One region of the Amycolatopsis sp. NPDC058278 genome, then DNA from elsewhere that is predicted to be linked to it. Evidence: riboswitches for the same ligand, from Rfam matches in the RefSeq annotation. Region 1 holds a riboswitch; the other holds the start of a gene.

What was found. A riboswitch is a leader RNA that binds a small molecule or an ion and turns the genes downstream of it on or off. The one in region 1 is predicted to bind glycine.
Region 2: linked by a shared signal. The riboswitch ahead of gcvP (aminomethyl-transferring glycine dehydrogenase) and the one ahead of gcvP (aminomethyl-transferring glycine dehydrogenase) in region 1 are both predicted to bind glycine.

Annotation. Positions count from the first base shown of each region.
Region 1 is NZ_JBHVXZ010000128.1:9,543-14,165, reverse strand. Features, by position in the region: gene ACFVYA_RS41010 (MerR family transcriptional regulator) at 1-381, shown strand, start outside; gene trxA (thioredoxin) at 394-729, shown strand; gene ACFVYA_RS41000 (TetR/AcrR family transcriptional regulator) at 710-1,342, opposite strand; gene ACFVYA_RS40995 (MerR family transcriptional regulator) at 1,623-2,201, shown strand; glycine riboswitch at 2,244-2,342, shown strand; gene gcvP (aminomethyl-transferring glycine dehydrogenase) at 2,517-4,623, shown strand, end outside.
Region 2 is NZ_JBHVXZ010000025.1:93,294-97,916, reverse strand. Features, by position in the region: gene gcvP (aminomethyl-transferring glycine dehydrogenase) at 1-2,612, opposite strand, end outside; glycine riboswitch at 2,657-2,755, opposite strand; gene ACFVYA_RS15850 (helix-turn-helix domain-containing protein) at 2,901-4,217, opposite strand; gene ACFVYA_RS15845 (hypothetical protein) at 4,290-4,487, shown strand; gene ACFVYA_RS15840 (3-oxoacyl-ACP reductase) at 4,484-4,623, opposite strand, start outside.

The DNA of each region.
Region 1 (4,623 bases):
CTTGCGCAGCGCACGGGTGTCACCACCCGTGCGCTGCGGTTTTACGAGGACCAAGGCCTGCTGCAGGCCCGGCGCACGGCGAACGGCTACCGCGAGTACGACGAGGACGACCTCCAGCTCGTCAAGGAGATCCAGACCCTCCGGACGGTCGGCCTGACCCTCGACGAAACCCGCCCGTTCGTCGAGTGCCTGCGCAGCGGCCACGAGACCGGCGACTCCTGTGCGAGTTCGATCGAGGTCTACCGCCGCAAGCTCGAAGAAGCCGACGCGCTCCTCGCACGGCTCGGCGGCATCCGCGGCGAGCTGGCCGCGAAACTCGCCACCGCCCTGGCCCGGCAGGCCCCCGATCCGTGTGTCGTGCCCGAATCCCCGCGCCCGTGAAGGAGCCCTGCCATGTCCGAAGTTGCCGACATCACCGACGCCACTTTCGCCGAAGTCCTCGGCAGTGACGTCCCGGTGCTCGTCGAGTTCTGGGCCACCTGGTGCGGCCCGTGCCGGATGGTCGGCCCGGTGCTGGCGCAGCTGGCCACCGAGCGCGCCGGCGAGCTCGCCGTCCGCAAGATCAACGCCGACGAGAACCCGGAGACCACCCGCTCCTACCAGGTCATGTCGCTGCCGACGATGATCCTCTTCCGCGGCGGTGAGCCGGTCGAGACGATCGTCGGCGCGTTCCCGAAGGCCCGCATCGAAGACCGGCTCGACCGGGTCCTCAAGGCGCCGTCGCTTTGACGAACGTGTCCGCCACTTCGCGCCCGTACGTTTCGAGGTCCAGCGAAGGGTCGGCCGCGTAGGCGGCGGCGACGCCGTCGATGGCCTGCGCGATCGACATCGCCATCACCTCGGGCGTGAAGGCGCCGAACAGGCCCTCGGCCTGGCCCTGCTTGAGCTGCCGGGCCAGGCCGTGCACGCGCAGGTCGTCGACCAGCACCTTCGTCATCACCCAGCCGTCGGCGTCGTCGGCGTTGGCGGCCAGCTCCGTCAGCGCCCGGACGCACTCCGGGTAGGCCCGCAGGAACGCGATCGACGTCTCGATGTGCGCCCGCAGGTAGCCGGGCCGGTCGGCCGGGTCGAGGCCGCCGCCGGTGCGTTCGGTGAGGAACGCGCTCTTGGTCTGGATGACCGTGCTGAGCACGGCCTGCATCAGGCCGGCCTTGTTCGTGAAGTGGTACGAGATCAGCCGGGTGCTGCTGAGCCCGGCGCGCTCCTTGATCTTGGCGAAGGTGGTCCGGCGGTAGCCGAGGTCGGCCAGGACGCCGATGGTCGCGCCGATGATCTGCGCCCGGCGCGCGGCCTCGGTGACGCTGAGGCCCAGTTCGGCCATGAGGTCGGGGTTTACTTGCATGAGTAAAAGTTACCTGACTGAGTAAAAAGTGTCCACCGGGTTTGACGAGCCACTGTCGGGGGTACGGCGAACGGCTCAAAGGCTCAGCCGACCGTTGAGGCTTGCCGCGCGTCGCGTTGACCGGCACTGTCCGGGCGCTTACCGTCGAAGAAGGTAAATCGCCACGGTGTGATTCACGGTCTGGGGCCGGACCGTGGCGATTGATCTCCGGCGGGTCCCACTCCTGGGACTCCTCCGGCTGTCATTCGCCGGCCGCCAGGTCGGGCGAGGGGAGGCTTGCGTGGTCGAGGCTGGTTCCGAGAAGCAGCCTGTCGAGGTCGCGACTGGTGAGCAGGGGGAGCTGTTCCCCGACGATTCGCTGCCCGACGAGCTGGTGGGCTACCGGGGTCCGGCGGCGTGCCAGATCGCCGGGATCACCTACCGCCAGCTCGACTACTGGGCCCGGACCAAACTGGTCGCGCCCAGCATCCGCACCGCGCACGGCTCCGGCTCGCAGCGGCTGTACTCCTTCAAGGACATCCTGGTCCTCAAGGTCGTCAAGCGGCTCCTGGACACCGGCGTCTCACTCCAGAACATCCGCGTCGCGGTCGACCACCTGCGCCTCCGCGGCGTCCGCGACCTGGCCCGGGTGACACTGTTCTCCGACGGCACCACGGTGTACGAGTGCACCTCGCCGGAGGAGATCGTCGACCTGCTCCAAGGCGGCCAGGGCGTCTTCGGCATCGCCGTCAGCGGCGCGATGCAGGAGATCAGCGGCACCATCCACGAGTTCCAAGCCGAACGCGCCGACGGCGGCATCGTCGAGACGCACGAACCGGACGAACTCACCCAGCGCCGCAACGCCCGCAAGACCGGTTGATCACCGCTGCGGCAGGCAGAGTAAGGTTCACCGTGCGGTCGACGAATCCGCGCGGGAGAGTCCGAGTCACACCTTGAGCTCGGCGCCGAAGGAGCAAGTCCTCCCCGGAACCTCTCAGGCACCCTGGACCGCGCGGACGAGACGCCTCTGGAAAGCGGGTCGTCAGGACACAGCCTGATGGCCCCGCCGACGGTGCAAGCCCGGTTCAACCACGCGGGCGAAACTCTCAGGCGCCTCCTCCGGGAGGTACGGACAGAGTGGGGAGGACCAGGACATCGCCGTCCCGGTCCACCCCCGCTGTCCCCAGGAGGTCTCGTGGATCCGTCACTCGCCTCCCTGGAACAGGGCCTTCCCTTCGCCGACCGGCACATCGGGCCCGGCCCGGACGAACTCCGCCACATCCTCGACGTCATCGGCGTCACCTCCCTCGACGAACTCGCCGAACGAGCCGTGCCGTCGTCGCTGCGGGAGTCCGCCGAGCCACTCGAACTGCCGCCCGCCGCGAGTGAAGCGCAGGCGCTCGCCGAACTTCGTGAGCTGGCCGGCCGCAACCGGCTGACCGCTTCGATGATCGGGCTCGGCTACCACGACACCGTCACCCCGCCCGTCATCCGGCGCAACGTGCTCGAGAACCCGGCCTGGTACACCGCCTACACGCCCTACCAGCCCGAGATCTCCCAGGGACGGCTCGAAGCGCTGCTCAACTTCCAGACCGTGATCGCGGACCTGACCGGGCTCCCCGTCGCCAACGCGTCCCTGCTCGACGAGGCCACCGCGGCCGCCGAGGCGATGACGCTGGTGCGCCGGGCCGGGCGAGCGATGTCCCGCCGGTTCGTCGTCGACGAAGACACCCTGCCGCAGACCCTCGCCGTGCTGCGGACCCGGGCCGAGCCCCTCGGCATCGAACTGGTCGTCGAAGACCTTTCCCAAGGGCTGACCGGACTGGGGCTCGGCGGCGACTTCTTCGGCGTGCTGCTGTCCTGTCCCGGCGCGTCCGGTGCGGTCCGGGAGCTCGACCGCACCATCGGCGAGGCCAAGAAGCACGGCGCGGCGGTCATCGTCGCCGCCGACCCCCTCGCCCTCACCCTGCTCCGGCCGCCCGGCGAGCTCGGCGCCGACGTCGCCGTCGGTTCGACGCAGCGGTTCGGCGTCCCGCTCGGCTTCGGCGGCCCGCACGCCGCCTACCTGGCGGTGCGCCGAGGCCTGGAGCGGCAGCTGCCCGGCCGGCTGGTCGGCGTCTCGAAGGACGCCGACGGCACGCCCGCCTACCGGCTCGCCCTGCAGACCCGCGAGCAGCACATCCGCCGCGAGAAGGCGACGTCGAACATCTGCACCGCGCAGGTCCTGCCGGCGGTGATGGCCTCGATGTACGCGGTGTACCACGGGCCCGAGGGGCTGTGTTCGATCGCGCTGCGGGCGCACCGGATGGCCACCGTGCTGGCCGCCGGCCTCGCCGAGGGCGGTGTCGACGTCGTGCACGGCGAGTTCTTCGACACGGTCGTCGCCGCGGTGCCCGGCCGGGCGGACACCATCGTTGCAGCCGCTCGAGACCTCGGCATCTCGCTGCGCCGGATCGACGCGGACCACGTCGGCATCGCCTGCGACGAAACCACCACCCGCGAGCGGCTTTCCGGCGTGTGGAAGGCGTTCGGCGTCTCCGTGTCCGATGTGGACGGACTCGACGCGGACACCGCGGACGCGCTTCCGGCGCCGCTGCGGCGCACGAGCGACTACCTCACGCACCCGGTTTTCCACGCACACCGCTCGGAAACCGCGATGCTGCGCTACCTGCGGCGGCTGGCGGACTCCGACGTCGCCCTCGACCGCAGCATGATCCCGCTGGGCTCATGCACCATGAAGCTCAACGCCACCGCGGAGATGGAGCCGGTCACCTGGCCGGAGTTCGCCGGCCTGCACCCGTTCGCGCCGGCCGAAGACGCCGCCGGGCTGCTGGCCGTGGCCGCCGACCTGAGCGCCTGGCTCGCCCGGATCACCGGCTACGACGCGGTTTCCCTGCAACCCAACGCCGGCAGCCAGGGCGAGTTCGCCGGCCTGCTTGCCATCCGGGCCTACCACCGCTCCCGCGGCGAGCACGCGCGAGACGTCTGCCTGATCCCGGCCAGCGCGCACGGCACGAACGCGGCCAGTGCGGTGATGGCGGGCATGCGCGTGGCCGTCGTCCGCTGCGACGAGCGCGGCAACATCGACCTGGCCCACCTGAAGTCCACAGTGGACGAACACCGGGCCGACCTCGCCGCGATCATGCTCACGTACCCCTCGACGCACGGCGTCTACGAAGACACCGTCGGCGAGGTGTGCGCGGCGGTGCACGACGCGGGCGGGCAGGTGTACGTCGACGGCGCCAACCTGAACGCGCTGATCGGCGTCGCCCAGTACGGCCGCTTCGGCGCCGACGTCTCGC
Region 2 (4,623 bases), on a different contig from region 1:
CCGGCAGCCACCTCGTCGATCTCGGCGCGGATGGCGATCATCGCGGCGATGAACCGGTCGATCTCACCCAGGTCCTCGGACTCGGTCGGCTCGACCATCAGCGTGCCCGCGACCGGGAACGACATCGTCGGCGCGTGGAAGCCGTAGTCGATGAGCCGCTTGGCGACGTCGTCGACCGTCACGCCGGTCTCTTTGGTGAGCTGGCGCAGGTCGAGGATGCACTCGTGCGCCACCAGGCCGTCCTGGCCCGTGTAGAGCACCGGGTAGTGCGGCGCGAGGCGCGAGGCGACGTAGTTCGCGGCGAGCACGGCGACCTTCGTGGCCGCGGTCAGGCCGGGCGCGCCCATCATCCGGACGTAGGCCCAGGAGATCGGCAGGATCGACGCCGAGCCGTACGGCGCGCCGCTGATCGGGCCGACGCCGGTCTCCGGGCCCGCAGCATCGAGCAGCGGATGGTTGGGCAGGTACGGCGCGAGGTGCGCGCGCACCGCGACCGGGCCGACACCGGGGCCACCGCCGCCGTGCGGGATGCAGAAGGTCTTGTGCAGGTTCAGGTGCGAGACGTCGCCGCCGAACTCGCCCGGCTTGGCCAGGCCGAGCAGGGCGTTGAGGTTCGCGCCGTCCACGTACACCTGGCCGCCTCCGTCGTGGACGATCTTCGCCAGCTCGTCGATGTCGTGCTCGTACACGCCGTGCGTGGACGGGTAGGTGACCATGATCGCGGCGAGCGTGTCCTTGTGCGCGTCCACCTTGGAGCGCAGGTCGGCCAGGTCGACGTTGCCCTCGTCGGTGCACTTGACGACGACCACGCGCATCCCGGCGAGCACCGCGGACGCGGCGTTGGTGCCGTGCGCCGACGACGGGATCAGGCAGACGTCACGTGCCTCGTCGCCGTTCGCGCGGTGGTAAGCGCGGATCGCGAGGAGGCCGGCGAGCTCGCCCTGGCTGCCCGCGTTCGGCTGGAGCGACACCTTGTCGTAGCCGGTGACCTCGGCCAGCCAGTCCGCGAGCTGCCCCACGAGCGTGTGGTACCCCGAAGCGTCCTCGGCGGGCGCGAACGGGTGGATGCCGGCGAACTCTCGCCAGCTGATCGGCTCCATCTCGGTGGTGGCGTTGAGCTTCATCGTGCAGGAGCCGAGCGGGATCATGCCGCGGTCGAGCGCGTAGTCCTGGTCGGACAGCCGGCGCAGGTAGCGCAGCATCGCCGTCTCGGAGCGGTGGGTGCCGAAGACCTCGTGGCCCATGAAGCCGCTCTCGCGGGCCAGGCCGTTCGGCAGGGCGACGCCGTCTTCGACGTCCGCCTCGATGCCGAACGCACGCAGCACCTTCGCGGTGATCGCCGGGGTGCTGACCTCGTCGAAGGCGACGCGGACGTGGTCGGCGTCGACGTGACCGAGGTTGATCCCGGCCTCGCGGGCGGCCGCGTGGACCTCGGCGGCCCGGCCCGGCACGCGCGCGACGACGGTGTCGAAGAAGGACTCGTGCACGACCTCGACGCCGGTCTTGCGCAGGGCCCCGGCGAAGCCCGCGGCGAGGCCGTGGACGCGCTGGGCGATCTTCTTCAGGCCGTCCGGGCCGTGGTAGACCGCGTACATCGCGGCCAGCACGGCCGGCAGGACCTGCGCGGTGCAGATGTTCGACGTCGCCTTCTCGCGGCGGATGTGCTGCTCACGGGTCTGCAGCGCGAGTCGGTAAGCGGAGTTGCCGTCGGCGTCGACCGAGACGCCGACCAGGCGCCCGGGCAGCGACCGCTCGAGGCCGGAGCGGACCGACATGTACCCGGCGTGCGGGCCGCCGTAGCCGAGCGGGACGCCGAAGCGCTGGGTCGAGCCCGCGGCGACGTCGGCGCCGAACTCGCCGGGCGCGGTGATCAGGGTGAGCGCGAGGAGGTCGGCGGCGACGGTGAACAGCGCGCCCGCGGCCTTCGCCGACTCGGAAATCGCGTGGTGGAAGCCGCGGCCGCGCAGCACGCCGGACGCGCCGGGGTACTGGACGACGACGCCGAAGAACTCCTCCGGCAGGCCGGTCAGCAGGTCGCGGACCTCGACCTCGATGCCCAGGGCCTCGACCCGGGTCCGCACGACGGCGATGGTCTGCGGCAGGCACTCGGCGTCGAGCACGACCTTGTTCGACTTGGACTTCGACGCGCGGCGCATCAGCGTGACGGCTTCGGCGACGGCGGTCGACTCGTCCAGCAGGGACGCGTTCGCGGTGGCCAGGCCGGTCAGGTCGGCGACCATGGTCTGGAAGTTGAGCAGCGCTTCGAGGCGGCCCTGGGAGATCTCCGGCTGGTAGGGCGTGTACGCGGTGTACCAGGCCGGGTTCTCGAGGACGTTGCGGCGGATCACGCCGGGGGTGACCGTGTCGGAGTAGCCGAGGCCGATCATCTGCGTCATCGGCCGGTTGCGCGCGGCGAGGGCGCGCAGCTCCGCGGTGGCGTCCTCTTCGGACGCGGCGGGCGGCAGCCGCAGGTCGGCGGTGGCGCGGATGGCGCTCGGGACGGCGGCGCCGACCAGGGCGTCCAGGCTGCCGTAACCGCACTCGGCGAGCATCTTCGCGCGTTCGGCCTCGGACGGGCCGATGTGGCGGGCGTCGAACTGCGTGGAAGTGATCGGGAGCTCCTCGGGCCGGGCACCGGACAGAACGGTGCGCTGGGAACTCCCCCTCTGTCATGGCACCTGAGAGTTTCACCGTGTGCGACACGGCTTTCACCTTGGGTGAGGCGCGGGTGCGCCTGCTTTCCAGAGTGGCCTCGCACGAAGCGGTAGCGGATACCTGAGAGATTCCGGGGAGTTTGCTCCTTCGGTGCCCCACTGAGTTCGTGAGGGCTCTCCCGCCTCGGCTCGACGGCCCGATCTGCAGTTGTGGCGGCTACGGTACCCGGCGCTTCCGGGAGACGTCTACTTCACCCGGCCAACACCACAGTGATCTCGACCGCCGCCCCGGTGCACCACCTTCCCGGCAAGGGCCGGTGGGCGCCGCACCCTCCCCGAGGGCAGGACCAGGCGTTTCAACGGCCCGCCGAGCGGGACCGGGGGCAGGCCCGCGCCCAGCAGGACCTGCTCGACGATCTGCTCGGCGTGCCACGCCACCGAGTCGTTGAGCCGGTCCATGCAGGGGCGGTCGCCGTCGAAGACGTCGGCGTCGTCCAGGGTCACCTCGAAGTACGCGCAGCCCGGCGGGACCGCGATCGCCTCCTCGATCGCGCGGGCGCCCTCGAGAGGGTCCGCGAACCCTGCTTCGAGCAGCGGCTCGCGGTAAATACGCGCTGCCCGCTCGCGCATGCGGGGGCCGTAGCGGACCACGACCGGGAGCCGTCCGGTCAGGTCCGGCACGGCCAGGCCGTGCAGCAGCATGATCGGCGGTACCGACTGCACCAGCCGGGGTGCGGGTCCGGCCAGCTCGCGGGCGGTGATCCGGACCCGGTCTTCCATCGCGTCGGGGAGGCCGAAGTAGCGGAAGTCGACGTTGCCGAACCCGAGGCCGTCGGCCACCAGCGAGGCCAGCAGCTCGCCGTAGCCCCAGATCGGCGACAGCACGACCACCGGCGGCGCGGCGACGACCGGCGACGGCACGGGCGGGCGGGTCGCCTCCTGCTCGGGCACCTGGATGACCAGCCGGGGCGGCTCGTGCCAGTCGTGCACCTCGGCGACCCGCCAGTACAGCCCGAGCGGCCGCCAAAGCTCGCCGAGGACCTCGTGCTCGATGATGCGGCGCACCTCGGCGTCGTCGTGGGGGAAGTCCCGCGGCGGCACGATCCCGACGTAGTGGTGGTAGGTCACGCGGACCTCGTCGCCGCGGGTGGCCGAGCGGATCCGCATCTCCCAGTCGATCGGCGACGCCGCGATGGCGTTGGCCACCTGCGTGCCGGGCGAGGAGTACACCAGCGCGGTGGCTTGGCGGAGGAACTGCCCGGCCCGGTCGATGCCCTCCCGCAGCGCCTTCGCCGCCTGCGCGACGTGCACCGGGCTCGCGAGGCTGTCGGGCAGCACCCCGGCGACCCGCAGCAGCTCGGCCTCACCGAGCCCGGTGACCTCGGCGAGCTCGGCCCAGTGGTCGAAGACGGTCACCTTCGGCGCGTGCCGGTGTTCGAGCCAGCTGCGCAGCGTCGACGTCGGAACGCCGATGCGCCGCGCGGCCTCGTCCAGCGAAAGACCCCGCCCGCGGATGCCGGCCCGGACCGCTTCCGCCCACTCGTCGGCGCGCCAGTGCGTCACCTCACAAAGCTAACGAAACCGGCTAGCTTTGCGCAGGGACGAATCGCCCACCCGGCGTCGACGCTGGTCACCATGACCACCACCATCGTCGCCCTGACGCTCATCGTCGGCGTGCTGACCTTCGCCGCCGGGGCCTTCCTCGCCTCCCAGGTCGCCACTCGCGTCCTGCGCCGTCGCGAACGGCTCGTCTCCGAGGAGCGGAAGAAGCTCAACGCCGCCTGGAGCTACCTGCGGGAGGTCTACGGCGTCAAGAAACCGACGAAGCGTTAGATCGGGGTGACGTACGCGCCGGAGATGCCGCCGTCGACCAGGAACTGCGACGCCGTGATGAAGCTGGCGTCGTCGCTGGCCAGGAAGGCGACCGCGGCCGCGATCTCCTCCGGCTCGGCGAAGCGGCCCACCGGCA